Regions from separate parts of the Pseudomonas sp. E1BtOHC1 genome, predicted to be linked through region 2. Evidence: predicted binding sites of a transcription regulator. Region 2 holds the regulator's gene; each other region holds the start of a gene.
What was found. Region 2 encodes FliA, which starts transcription of late flagellar genes. Its sites were predicted from a motif close to CTAAAGTTTNNNNNNNNNNNGCCGNTAA; they were not measured.
Positions count from the first base shown of each region.

Region 1: the regulator FliA is predicted to act here: its motif matches at 2,005-2,032, upstream of ACSSVC_RS27710 (methyl-accepting chemotaxis protein).
Region 3: the regulator FliA is predicted to act here: its motif matches at 1,572-1,599, upstream of motA (flagellar motor stator protein MotA).
Region 4: the regulator FliA is predicted to act here: its motif matches at 2,063-2,090, upstream of ACSSVC_RS02700 (methyl-accepting chemotaxis protein).

Region 1 is NZ_CP196023.1:6,149,012-6,152,473, reverse strand. Features, by position in the region: gene ACSSVC_RS27720 (inorganic phosphate transporter) at 1-603, opposite strand, end outside; gene ACSSVC_RS27715 (transporter) at 847-1,869, opposite strand; gene ACSSVC_RS27710 (methyl-accepting chemotaxis protein) at 2,143-3,462, shown strand, end outside.
Region 2 is NZ_CP196023.1:2,685,306-2,688,767, forward strand. Features, by position in the region: gene flhF (flagellar biosynthesis GTPase FlhF) at 1-47, shown strand, start outside; gene fleN (flagellar synthesis regulator FleN) at 166-996, shown strand; gene fliA (RNA polymerase sigma factor FliA) at 993-1,733, shown strand; gene ACSSVC_RS12320 (chemotaxis response regulator CheY) at 1,899-2,270, shown strand; gene ACSSVC_RS12325 (protein phosphatase CheZ) at 2,301-3,089, shown strand; gene ACSSVC_RS12330 (chemotaxis protein CheA) at 3,102-3,462, shown strand, end outside.
Region 3 is NZ_CP196023.1:1,430,522-1,433,983, forward strand. Features, by position in the region: gene ACSSVC_RS06570 (HDOD domain-containing protein) at 1-1,501, opposite strand, end outside; gene motA (flagellar motor stator protein MotA) at 1,668-2,519, shown strand; gene motB (flagellar motor protein MotB) at 2,523-3,462, shown strand, end outside.
Region 4 is NZ_CP196023.1:571,622-575,083, forward strand. Features, by position in the region: gene ACSSVC_RS02700 (methyl-accepting chemotaxis protein) at 1-1,948, opposite strand, end outside; gene ACSSVC_RS02705 (LysR substrate-binding domain-containing protein) at 2,141-3,061, opposite strand; gene ACSSVC_RS02710 (NorM family multidrug efflux MATE transporter) at 3,219-3,462, shown strand, end outside.

The sequences.
Region 1 (3,462 bases), 3.5 Mb from region 2:
CTGGCTCCAGTCCACGCCGCTGGTGCCGTCGCGGCCGTGCATCAGGGCGTTGGCCACACCGACGCCGATGATCGACCCGATCAGGGTATGGGACGAAGAGGCTGGCAGCCCGAGCCACCAGGTGCCCAGATTCCACAGGATGGCGGCGATCAACAGGGCAAAGATCATGGCGAAGCCGGCCGAGGAGCCCACCTGCAGAATCAGTTCCACTGGCAGCAGGGCGATGATGCCGAAGGCCACCGCGCCACTGGACAGCAGCACCCCGAGGAAGTTGAACATGCCGGACCAGACCACCGCGAACTGCGGTGGTAGCGAATGGGTGTAGATCACCGTGGCCACGGCGTTGGCGGTGTCGTGGAAGCCGTTGACGAACTCGAAGCCCAGTGCGATCAGCAAGGCCACACCCAGCAGCAGGAACGGGGTCCAGGTGGTGACCGTGGTGCCCAGTTCGTGCATGTCATGCACCAGGCTGTAGGCGGTGAACAGCAAGCCCATGGCCAGCACTGCGAAAAACACTACCAGGGTGAAGGGGCCGGGTTTTTTATCCAGTTGCGGTTTGACGTCGAGGCTGGGGGAAGCGGCAGTCAGGGAAGGGGTGGCCATTACTGGACAATCCTGTTGCGGGAGAGAGTGTCGCCCATGATCGTTGCCAATTGTTACAAGGAGACTGCCTCAGGTCATGGTTTGCGCGATTGAGTGGCTCCGTTGATCCGTTCGAGTCCGCCGCCATCATCGCGGCCATCGCAATCATCGCGTAGGCGCTGGCTTGCCAGCGAAGAGGTCCCTGAGCCAGCCGTCGACCTTGGGCGCGCCTTCGCCGGCAAGCCGGCTCCTACAGGGAGTGTTTCAGTAGTCCTGGCGTTTACGGAAGGCCCAGCGCCCGGCGATCACGGTGAAGGTGGCCACCAGCGCCACCAGAATCCAGAAGCCCTCCGGGTCGCCGGAAAAGGGAATGCCACCCACGTTCATGCCGAAGAAGCCGGCGATGATGTTGATCGGCAGGGCCAGGACCGTGACCACGGTCAGGGTGAACAGGGTGCGGTTGGTCTGTTCATTGAGGTTGGCGGCGATCTCTTCCTGCAGCAGTTTGATCCGCTCCCCGAGGGCGGTGAGGTCGTTGATGATCAGGGCGAACTCTTCGGTGGACTTGCGCAGCTCCTTGACGTCTTCCTTCTGCAACCATTGCGGCGGCCGATTGAGCAGACGCAGCAGGGAGCCCGGTTCCAGGGCCAGCAGCCGTTGCAGACGCACCAGTACCCGACGCATGGCCCCCAGTTCGGCTCGGTTGCTGGAGACCCGGGCCGCCAGCAACTGGTCTTCGATCTGGTCGACGCTGAGGCTGGTTTTACGCACGATCTGGGTCAGCACTTCGCCCTGGTCGCGCAGCAGGTGCACCAGCAGTTCCAGGGGCGAGCGAAAGCGTTCGCCGGCCTTGACCGAGGAGCGCAGCTTGTCCACCGAGTGCAGGGGTTGCAGGCGGGCGCTGATGATCAGGTTGCTGCGTACGCAGACCCACAGGGTGGAGATGTCCGAGGACACCATGCTGCTGAAGTTGAACACCACATCGTTGACCACCGCCAGCAGCGCCGAGTCGACGTGTTCGATGCGGGTCGAGCGCGACCCTTCGTGCAGGGCTTCGAAGAACTCCTCGGGCAATTGCAAGTGGGCCTTCATCCAGCGCTCGCAGGCGGCGTGGGCCAGGTTCAGGTGCAACCAGAGGAATTCGTCGCTGTTGCGCGGCTGTTGCAGGGCTTGCAGGGCCTTGGCTGAATCCAGTTCATGACCCCGTTCGCCGGGCCGAAAGCTAAAACCGTAGAGCAGGCCAAACAGATCGGAATCGCGGTGACTCTGGTCGATGCTGTGGTTCATGGGGTCTCGCAGGAGGGACAGTACCTGGCGCGGGTTTTACAGGTTCACTTGGGCCTCATCATGGCAAGGCTTTTTGACAGTTTTGTGACGTTTCAAAGTGCACAATCCGCGGCGCCATACCAGTGGTCGGCAGCGCTCAAGAATGGATCGCGGATGCCGATCACGCTCACATGCAATACGCATTCGATTTTCCTCGAATGCTCCTGACAGGGAAGTTCGGACCTACGCATGCCCTTAGTGGGCCTGCTCTATCCCTGCCATGAGATCTTCTCGATGTTTTTGCAAAAATCCCTGAGAGCGCAAATTCTTGCCCTGCTGAGCGGTAGCCTGTTTGCGATGCTGTTGATCGCCCTGGCGTGTTTTCACTTGCTGTCCGGTGGCGTGCAGAGCTATCGCGAGCTGATCGAAGGTCCGCTGCGCAGTTCGCAGCTGATCGACGAGGCCAACCTGCAGTTCAAGAGCCAGGTGCAGGAGTGGAAGAACGTGTTGCTGCGGGGCAAGCAGCCCCAGGAACTGAACAAGTACTGGCAGCAGTTCGAAGATCGTCAGCGGGATGTGCAGAACATCCTCGGCCAGTTGGCCCAGACGCCTGGCCTGGATTCGGGCCTCAAGAACCGGGCACAGCGCCTGGCCGAGGAGCACCGTTCGCTCGGCTCGGCCTATCAGAAAGGCCGTGACGCCTATGTGGCCGCAGGCGCCGACCCGAGTGCCGGCGACGCTGCGGTCAAGGGCGTGGACCGTGCCACCAGCGAACAGATGAGCGAGTTGGTGACCGAGTTGCGCAAGCACAGTGACCAGCAGTCCCGGGACATCAGCTCGGCGGCCGATCGTACGGTGTGGCTGGGCATCCTGGTGATGCTGGCTTCCGGTTTGCTGATCGGCCTGCTCAGCCTGTGGCTGGTGAACCGCAGCCTGGTGCAGCCGATCCGCCAGTTGATCGACTACGTCGCCCAGCTCAGCCGTGGTCAGTTCGCCGACCGGGTGGCCAGCGATCGCCAGGACGAACTGGGCAGGCTGGCGGCTGCTGCCAACACCCTGCGTGACTTCCTGGCCCAGACCTTCAGCAGTCTGCAGCGCAGCGCTTCGGACCTGGACAGCTCCAGCGGCGAGCTCAACTCCATTGCCACTTTGATGTCCCAGGGCACCAACGAGCAGTTCAACCGCACCGATCAGGTGGCGACGGCGATGAACGAGATGTCCGCCACGGCCCAGGAAGTGGCGCGCCACGCTGCCGATGCTGCGCGCGCCGCGGATGATGCCGACCAGTCGGCGCAGCAGGGCGAGCAGGTGATGCAGAGCACGATCCACAGCATCACCCAGATGCGTGGCGAGATTGCCAACACGGCCACGGTGATCCGCCGTCTGGAGGCCGACAGCGGGCGTATCGGCAAGGTCCTGGAAGTGATCCAGGGGATCGCCGAGCAGACCAACCTGCTGGCGCTCAACGCTGCCATCGAAGCGGCCCGGGCCGGTGAGGCGGGGCGCGGTTTTGCCGTGGTCGCCGATGAGGTGCGCAGCCTGGCCCAGCGTACTGCGGCGTCCATCATCGAGATCAACCAGATCATCCAGAGCGTGCAGACCGGTGCGGTGGAT
Region 2 (3,462 bases):
ACATGTTCGCTGACCTCTATCACAGCCCGACCAAGCGGGTCGGCTGAGGTAGACATGAATAGATTGCAGTGTATCTACATCGATGGTCTGCCATGCATTGTTCCAATGGTGAACGCGCAGCCAGTTATGTGGCCCCGTCTAAGTAAGACAAGGTAAAGAAAGAACATGGGCAGCATGCATCCCGTACAGGTGATTGCGGTGACCGGCGGCAAAGGTGGCGTCGGCAAGACTAATGTGTCAGTGAACTTGTCCCTGGCTCTGGCTGAGCTCGGCCGGCGAGTCTTGCTGCTGGACGCCGATCTGGGACTGGCCAACGTCGATGTCCTGTTGGGTCTGACCCCCAAGCGCACCCTGGCGGATGTCATCGAAGGGCGCTGTGAGCTGCGCGACGTGCTGCTCCAGGGGCCTGGCGGCATTCGCATCGTTCCGGCCGCTTCGGGTACCCAAAGCATGGTGCACCTGAGCCCCGCCCAGCACGCCGGTCTGATCCAGGCCTTCAGCGACATCGGCGACAATCTCGATGTACTGGTGATCGACACCGCTGCAGGTATTGGTGACTCGGTAGTCAGTTTCGTCCGCGCGGCCCAGGAAGTGTTGCTGGTGGTCTGTGACGAACCGACCTCCATCACCGACGCCTACGCGCTGATCAAACTGCTCAACCGCGACTATGGCATGAACCGTTTCCGGGTCTTGGCCAACATGGCCCAGAGCCCTCAGGAAGGGCGCAACCTGTTTGCAAAATTGACCAAGGTCACGGATCGCTTCCTGGACGTGGCCTTACAATACGTCGGCGCAGTTCCCTACGACGAAAGCGTACGCAAGGCCGTGCAAAAGCAGCGTGCGGTCTATGAAGCCTTTCCTCGTTCGAAGTGTGCATTGGCGTTCAAGGCCATCGCGCAAAAAGTCGATACCTGGCCGTTGCCAGCGAACCCACGCGGGCATCTGGAGTTTTTTGTCGAGCGGCTAGTGCATCAAACAGCGGGACCGGTGCTATGACTGCCAGCGGCTACAACCTCTACAAGAAGTCGGCACGTGACAGCCAATACGAACTGATCGAGCGCTACGCGCCCCTGGTCAAGCGTATTGCCTATCACCTGCTGGCGCGGTTGCCGGCCAGTGTTCAGGTGGAAGACCTGATTCAGGCCGGGATGATCGGTTTGCTCGAAGTGTCGACCAAATACGACGCGAGCAAGGGGGCGAGTTTCGAAACCTATGCGGGTATTCGTATCCGTGGGGCGATGCTCGACGAGGTTCGCAAAGGCGATTGGGCACCGCGTTCGGTGCACCGTAATACGCGCATGGTCAGTGATGCCATTCGCGCAATTGAAGCTAAAACCGGTCGTGACGCTAAAGATCACGAAGTTGCGGCCGAACTTCAATTGAGTCTCGACGATTATTACGGGATTTTGAACGACACCTTGGGCAGCCGCCTGTTCAGTTTCGACGACCTGTTGCAGGACGGCGAACATGAAGGGCTGCATGAGGATGGCGCCAGTGCTCATCTCGAGCCGTCACGGGACCTGGAGGATGAACGCTTCCAGGCTGCGTTGGCGGATGCGATTGCCAATTTGCCGGAGCGCGAGCGACTGGTGTTGGCGCTGTACTACGACGAAGAGCTGAACCTCAAGGAAATCGGTGAGGTCCTGGGGGTCAGCGAGTCGCGGGTCAGCCAGTTACACAGCCAGTGCGCAGCCCGCTTGCGGGGGCGTTTGGGGGAGTGGCGAGCGCGCTGACAGGCAGTGTGGGGACACTGCGATCAGGACCGGTGAAGCAAGCGCTGCACCGGTCTTGCGGTATGTGCTCCATGCAGTCGTTGTGTGTTATGCCGAATTGATTGAATGGCGCGTTCAGGTGCTGGATGCGTTTAAGACTGCTTGGAGGTCGAATTGGACAAGAACATGAAAATCCTCATCGTTGATGACTTTTCAACGATGCGGCGGATCATAAAAAACCTGTTGCGTGATCTGGGTTTCACCAACACGGTCGAGGCCGACGATGGCACCACTGCCATTCCGGTACTCAACAGCGGGAGCATCGACTTTCTGGTAACAGACTGGAACATGCCGGGCATGACCGGTATCGACCTGCTGCGCCACGTGCGTGCCGATGAAAAACTCAAGCACCTGCCGGTATTGATGGTTACTGCTGAAGCCAAGCGCGAGCAGATCATCGAAGCTGCCCAGGCCGGCGTAAACGGCTATGTCGTCAAACCATTCACGGCTCAGGCGTTGAAAGAGAAGATCGAAAAAATCTTCGAACGCATCGGTTGAGACGCGTAGCCATTCCGCCACGGGGGAGCTATGGAGCATAACGAATCTTCACTGGGCGACTTTGAGTCGACCCTGAAAAAACATGCGCTGGAACTGGTCGAAAGCCTTGAAAAGGGCAGGTTCGGCGAAGCGGTGCAATTGATCCATGAGCTCAATCAGACCCGTGACCGCGGCCTGTATCAGGAAGTGGGCAAGCTCACCCGCGAGCTGCATAGCGCAATCGTCAATTTCCAGATTGACCCGCACATGCCGCAAGCCGAGGAAGTTTCACAGATCACGGATGCCACTGAGCGCCTGTCCTATGTGGTCCGGCTCACGGAAGCCGCAGCCAACCGCACCATGGACCTGGTAGAGAGCAGCACCCCGTTGGTCAACGGCCTGAGCACTGAAGCCCAGGCCTTGAGCGCAGACTGGGGGCGCTTTATGCGGCGTGAGGTCGGCGCTGAAGAGTTTCGCGAACTGGCACGCCGGGTCGACAGTTTCCTGACGCGCAGCGAGCAGGAAACCCGCACCGTATCGGGCCACCTCAACGACATTCTGCTGGCGCAGGATTACCAGGACCTGACCGGTCAGGTGATCAAGCGTGTGACCCAGTTGGTCACGGAAGTCGAAAGCAATCTGCTCAAACTCGTCTTGATGGCCAGCCAGGTCGATCGTTTCGCCGGCATCGAACATGACCGTGAATCGATCCTCGCTGAAAAAGATCCGCAAAAACATCTCGCCAAGGGTGAAGGTCCGCAGATTCATGCCGATAAACGGGAAGACGTTATGTCCGGTCAGGACGATGTAGACGATTTGCTTTCCAGCCTTGGATTCTAGGAGCACCCATTAATGAGCTTCGGCGCCGATGAAGAGATCCTTCAGGATTTCCTGGTTGAGGCCGGCGAGATTCTAGAGCAACTGTCCGAACAACTGGTCGAGCTGGAAAGCCGGCCAGATGATGCGGACTTGCTCAATGCAATTTTTCGCGGTTTTCACACTGTTAAAGGGGGCGCCGGCTTCCTCCAGCTCAATGAGCTGGTGGAGTGCTGCCACATCGCCGAGAACGTCTTCGACATCCTGCGCAAGGGTGAGCGGCGAGTCGACTCGGAACTGATGGACGTGGTGCTTGAGGCTCTGGACGCGGTGAACGGCATGTTCAGCCAGGTCCGTGAGCGCACCGAAATTACTGCCGCGACACCGGAACTGCTGG
Region 3 (3,462 bases), 1.3 Mb from region 2:
CGATGCACTGAGCGGTCTTGCCGAACGCCTGGACGCTGATTTCCGAGAACGGAACACCACCCTGATCGGCCACGGCCAGCATCAGTACCCGGCCGTTGCACGACAGGGAGCGCATTAGCAGGTGTTCGCCCCGAAACAACTGGCGCAAGGAAGTTGGCAGGTGGGCGGAAAACTGCCCATTGTTGACCGGTGTCAGACGCACCTGGGCAGACTTTTCCAGCAGGCGTTGCAGCACCGTGCTCTGCTTGGCCTGCAGTGTCAGCCCTGCTGTTTCCTGGGGCAGACCATACAGTTGCTGCACCCGCAGGTGGCTCTGGCTGCGGTCGACCATCAGTAGCAGCACTCGATGCATGCCGCAGGCCACCAGGGCATCTCGGGCAAAGCCGGTGAGGTGCACGGCATTGGTGAAGGGGCTGGGCTCCAGTAGAAGTTCGCCGCAGAGCTTGCGCCATTTGGCCAGCTCCTCGGCTGTCGGAGCCGGTGCCGGCTGTTCACCGTTGTGCAGGCGCCGCACATCCCAGGGCCAGATCAGGGCCTGGGCCGGGTGCCAGAGATCGGGCTGGCTGTCATTGCGGGCGCTGGTTGCCGCCTGCTGGTGCAGCTGTTGCTGGACCTGTGCGACCGGCATTTGCAGGTACAGGCCGGTGAGGTTTTGCCAGCGTCGGCCATGAGCGTTGTTCCAGGAGTGCTGCGCCGCCAGGGCCAGGCCGTTGGCCAGCAGGACGCAGTTGGCCGGCTGGTTCAGCCAGCGCTGCAGGTCCGGGTCCGCATCCAGGCGTTGTTGCTGGCGCAGCGGATGTTCGCTGTCGCGGGCGATCAGCATGACCTTGGCCAGTTGATGCTGCTCCTGGGTCAGCAGGCGATAACCCTGCTGCACCCAGATCGGCAGATGCCAGGCATGGACCAGGGCCTGGCACAACTCCATCAGCCGAACGCCGAACAGTTGCATTTCTACCTGGCGAGCCGACTCGTGCTTATAGATGACCCGCAGTTCCCATTCTTCCACGAGCTTGGGGTAGACCAGGGCCATGGCCCACAGTGGCGAGAGAAACAGCAGGCTGCCCCAGTGAATGTCCTGCCACAGTCGTGCCAGGCGCCCGGCGAAAAAACCGTTGGCTTGCTGGGTGGCGTGCTGGCTGATCAGTTGCAACTGACGCAGTGCCTGGGGGATCTGTTGCTCTGGCAGGGTGGGCAGTTGCTCGAGCAGTTCTTCGGTGCGCTTGAGTCCCAGGCGGTTGACCGCGACCTCCAGGTTTTCTGCCGGTTCGCTCATGCTGCCGTGGGAGTGTCGATTGGCTTCGCGGATCACGCTCAAGGCCAGCGCCGGGCTGTTTTGCATCAGTTCGGCAATGTCGCGTAGCGAACTGCGATTGTTGGCGATGGCTTTGCACACTCGATCATGACTGGCTTGCGGCACGGGCAAGCGCACGCCATTGAGGAGCTTTACCCAGGCGTCGAGAGAGGCGGGCGGGGAATGTGGGACGTTGGTTTCATTAGACATGGTCGGGCGCAATCATCGTCTGCTGTGAACACGCCCAGAGCGGGCCAAACTGGCTTTTCGCCTTAACTGGCTATAGTCTGGCGCAGTTTTGCCGATAAGTAGAAGAAGAGTTTTAAGAACTTCCGAATATGACCTTGAACCCGACTCAATAAGTACTCTCCTACCTATGGCTAAAATTATCGGCATCATCGTCGTATTCGCGAGCGTGCTCGGCGGATACGTGCTTTCACACGGCAAAATCGCGGCACTGATCCAGCCCTTCGAGGTTCTGATCATTGGCGGTGCTGCCTTTGGCGCATTCCTCCAGGCCAACCCGGGCTACATGACGATGCACGTCGTCAAGAAATCCCTGGGCATGTTCAGCTCGCGCTTCACCCACACCTTCTATCTGGAAGTGCTGGGTCTGATCTACGAGATCCTCAATAAAAGTCGTCGCGAAGGCATGATGGCCATCGAAGGGGACATCGAGGACGCTGCCGCCAGCCCGATTTTCGCCAAGTATCCGGCAGTGCTCAAAGACGAACGCATGACCGCTTTTGTCTGTGACTACCTGCGCATCATGTCCTCCGGCAACATGGCTCCCCACGAGCTGGAAGGCCTGTTCGACATGGAGCTGTTCAGCCTCAAGGAAGACCTTGAGCATCCTTCTCATGCGGTCAACGGGATTGCCGACGGCATGCCGGGCTTCGGTATCGTTGCGGCGGTACTGGGGATCGTGGTGACTATGGCCTCCCTGGGCGACGGCGACCAGAAGTCCATCGGCCTGCACGTAGGTGCGGCGCTGGTAGGTACCTTCTTCGGTATTCTCGCGGCCTATGGTTTCTTCGGCCCGCTGGCCCATTCCCTGGCCCACGATGCCAAGGAAGAACTGAACGTCTACGAAGCCATCAAGGCGTCCCTGGTAGCTTCGGCTTCCGGCATGCCGCCGTCCCTGGCGGTGGAGTTTGGGCGCAAGGTTCTGTACCCGGCGCACCGTCCTAGCTTCGCCGAGCTGGAACAAGCGGTTCGCGGTCGCTAAGTCATGGAAAATAATCAGCCGATTATCATCAAGCGCGTCAAGCGCTTCGCTGGCGGACATCACGGGGGCGCCTGGAAAATCGCCTTCGCCGACTTCGCCACGGCGATGATGGCGTTCTTCCTGGTGCTGTGGCTCTTGTCCACCGCGACCCCGGAACAGAAGATCGCCATCGCCGGTTACTTCAAGGACCCGATCGGCTTCTCGGAAAGCGGCACGCCCTACATCATCGACCTGGGCGGCTCTCCTGAGCTGGCGCCGGACAACACCCTCAACCCCGAGATCAAGTCCCAGCCGCAGCCGGACAAGGTCACGGTGGATGCCGATCAGGTGGAGGGCATGGCCGAGCAGGTTGAGCGCGAGCGTCTCGAACTGCTGCTGCAAGAGTTGCAGAACAAGGTTGAAGAGAATCCCCAGCTGCAGAAGTTCAAGGATCAGATCCTCTTCGAAATCACTCCGGACGGCTTGCGGATCCAGATCATGGATGCCGAGAACCGGCCGATGTTCGACTCTGGCAGCGCCCGTCTGAAGCCGTATTTCGAAGACATCCTGCTGGCCATGGCCGACACCATCAAGGCGGTGCCGAACAAGATCAGCATCAGCGGCCATACCGATGCCACGCCTTATGCCGGCAGCGGTGAGTTCGGCAACTGGGAACTGTCCGCCAACCGTGCCAACGCTGCGCGTCGGGCTCTGGTGGCTGGCGGTTATCCCGATCCACAAGTGGCGCGGGTGGTGGGCTTTGCCTCCTCGGCGCTGTTCGACCGCAAGAATCCGTTCAACCCGGTCAACCGGCGGATCGACATTGTGGTGCTGACCAAGAAGGCCCAGCGCGCCATTGAAGGCGAGCAGACGGATCCCAACGCTCCAGTGCCCAATCAGGGGAGTGGGGCGCCAGGTGAAGTGCCGGGTGCGGCGGCGGATCCGAATGCCTTGCCGCCGGGCA
Region 4 (3,462 bases), 2.1 Mb from region 2:
GGTCGGCGGCCAGTGTTTCCAGTTCACGGGCAGTGACTGCCAGGTTGGACACCACTTCCCGTTGCTCGCTGTTGGCCTGGGCAATGCTCTGCAGGTTGCTGCTGAGCACCGTGGCGGTGCTGCTCTGCTCCTGGGTGGCCGTGGTGATGGCGGCGAACTGCTCGCCGGCGCTGCGGCTCTGCTCGTCGATCAGAGCCAGGGCCGAAGCCACGTCGGCGTTGCGCGACAAGCCTTCCTGCATCAGTCGGTTGCCCTGCTCCATGGTTTCGATGGCGTGGCCGGTTTCCTGCTGGATGCTGTTGATCATCTGCGAGATTTCGTCCGTGGCCTCGCGGGTACGCGACGCCAGGTTGCGTACCTCATCCGCCACCACGGCGAAGCCGCGACCCTGCTCGCCGGCACGGGCCGCCTCAATGGCGGCGTTGAGAGCGAGCAGGTTGGTCTGGTCGGCAATCGCAGTGATCACCCCGACAATTCCGCCGATCTCCTGGGAGCGTTGGCCCAGGGTATTGATCACCGTAGCCGTGCTGTTGAGCGCCCCGGCAATCTGCTCAAGGGACGATGACGCCTGTTCCATGGACTCGCGGCCGATGTGGGTTTGCTGGGCGTTTTCCTGGGCCAGGCGCTGAGTGCTGCCCATATTGTCAGCGATGTTCAGCGACGTGGCGCTGAACTCCTCCACCGCCCCCGCCATGCTGGTGATCTCGCCCGACTGCTGCTCCATGCCCTCATAGGCACCGCTGGACAGGCCGGACAAGGCCTGGGCCCGGCCGTTGACCTCAGCGGCAGAACGGCGGATGTGCTCGACCATGGTCGACAAGGCTTCACCCATCTGGTTGAAGCTACGAGCCAGTTGGCCGATCTCATCGTGGCTGGATACATTCAACCGCGCACTCAGGTCGCCACCGCCCAGGGCCTGGGCCTGACGCACCAGATCACTCAAGGGTGCCAGCTTGCTGCGCAGCAGCCAGACCGTGGCGCCCACCGCCAGCAACATCGCCAACAGGCTGCCGATCACCAGACGGATACCGACGCTCCAGGTCACCGCCCGGATCTCGGCCTTGGGCATGCTCGCCACCACCGCCCAGGGCCCACCGGCAAAAGGCACCGCCAGGCTGTAGAAGTCTTCGCCCTGGTCGCTCCAGAAGCGCCCCTTGCCCGGCTCCTTCGCCGCATCGGTCATGACCTGCGCGGCCTGATCCAGGCCTTGCACGCCCGCCGGCGGCACCAGCCACTTGTGCTGCTCGTCCAGCAAGGCCAGGGAGCCGCTCTGTCCGATGCGGAAGCGCTTGAGATTGTCGAACTGGGCATTCTGCGCATCGGTGTAGTCAAAACCAACGAACAGCACGGCAATCACCTTGCCGGCACGATCCAGCACCGGGGTGTACTGGGTCATGTAGAAGCGCTCGAACAACAGCGCCCGGCCAACATAACCCTGCCCCGCCATGAGTTTCTGATAGGCCGGGTGGGCGTGGTCGAGCAAGGTGCCAATGGCCCGGCTGCCGTCCTGTTTGCTCAGGGAGGTACTGACCCGAATGAAGTCGTCGCCGCTGCGCACGAACAGGGTCGCCACCCCGGCGGTCATCTGCTTGAACTCGTCCACTTCCTCGAAGTTGTTGTTCAGCACCATGTCCCCCAGGTGCAGCCCGGGGGTCTGGACCCCAGCCACTGTCACCGGTTGTTCGGGATGCAGGCTCATGCCGCTGCTGAAGCGGTTTTCAAACAAGCCACTGAGGCGCTGGGTGCTTTCGCGCAGGCTGCTGTGAAAGGTGTTGAGCTGGTCCGCCAGCAGGCGCGCTTCGCTGGCCAAGTGCTCTTCTCGGGTGTCGAGATTCGCCGAATCCAGAGAACGCAGGGCAAACAGGGTACTGCCGCTGATCACCAGGGCGAGTATCAGGGCAAGGGCAAGCCCTAGCTGGGAGGCTATCCGGGCACGGGGTTGGGACATGATGGCTCCTGGCCGAGAAGGCGGATCATCCTGATCGAGTGGCACGCTCGGCAACAATATTTCTAAGTGTTTTTAGTAATTAGGACCTTCCTGAACGCTGGTTCCATGTCCTAGGATTCGGCGGCGCCGGGCAATACTTGAGCGTCTTGCAAGGATATGTGCACAACCTTGCCGGCCGGGTGCTTCAACGTTTCAGCCCAGGCGCTCTACCGCAGGCAATTGCATCGCCTCGACCTCACCCTGGAGAAAGTCGCTGAGACGACGCAAACGTTCACCTCCCGGCCGGGTCTTGGGCCACACCAGGTAATAGTTCAAGCCGCTGGCGACGGCAGTCGGCCAGGGCAGGCTCAAGCGACCTTGAGCGACATCCTCGGCCACCATCAGCAGGTCCCCCATGGACACGCCGTAGCCCCGAGCCGCCGCAATCATCCCCAGCTCCAGAGTGTCGAACACCTGCCCGCCCTTGAGGGAAACCTGATCCGTGAGCCCCATCTGCTCCAGCCAACTGCGCCAGTCCCGCCGGTCAGGAGTCGGATGCAACAACTCCGTGGCCGCCAGCCGCGCCACATCCCAGGGCAGGTCTTCGAGCAGATTCGGAGCGCCCACCGGGACCAGTAACTCCGGGAACAGGTAGCTGGCTTCCCAATCCGGTGGAAAGTGTCCGTTGCTCAGCAGTACCGCACAGTCGAAGGGTTCCTGGTTGAAGTCCACGGAATCCACATCCATCCAGGCACTGGTGAGCTGCACTTCGTTGCCCGGCTGCAGATGGCGGAAACGGCTGAGGCGCGCCAGCAACCAGCGCATGGTCAGGGTCGACGGCGCCTTCATGCGCAGGATGTCGTCTTCGGCCCGCAAGGTATTGCAGGCCCGCTCCAGGGCACCGAAGCCCTCGCGGATGCCCGGCAGCAGCAAACGCGCCGCTTCGGTCAGTTGCAGATTGCGCCCACTGCGCTGGAACAGCCGGCAAGCGAAGTGCTCCTCCAGGGTGCGGATATGCCGGCTGACAGCACTCTGGGTAATGGACAGCTCCTCGGCCGCCCGGGTGAACGAGCTGTGCCGCGCCGCTGCTTCAAAGGCACGCAGGGCATAAAGAGGAGGAAGACGGCGGGACATGGATGCGCTCCGGCAGCGGAATGACGCAACGCTACCAGAAAGTCGTTCGCATGAGTTTTTATCATGCCAGCAAGTATTTTTATCCCTTTGTGCTATGGCCCAGAAGCGCCGAGAATCAGCGCTCTCCCCGACTTTACCCTGATCGAGCCTGATGACCATGCAGCATCCAGCACGTACCGAACTCTGGGCCATCCTGCGGCTGGCGGGGCCGCTGATCGCCTCCCAGCTGGCGCACATGCTGATGGTTCTCACCGACACCCTGATGATGGCCCGCCTCAGCCCCGAAGCCCTGGCCGGCGGCGGTCTGGGCGCCGCCAGCTATTCCTTTGTCTCGATTTTCTGCATCGGCGTGATTGCCGCTGTAGGCACCCTGGTGGCGATTCGTCAGGGCGCCGGAGACA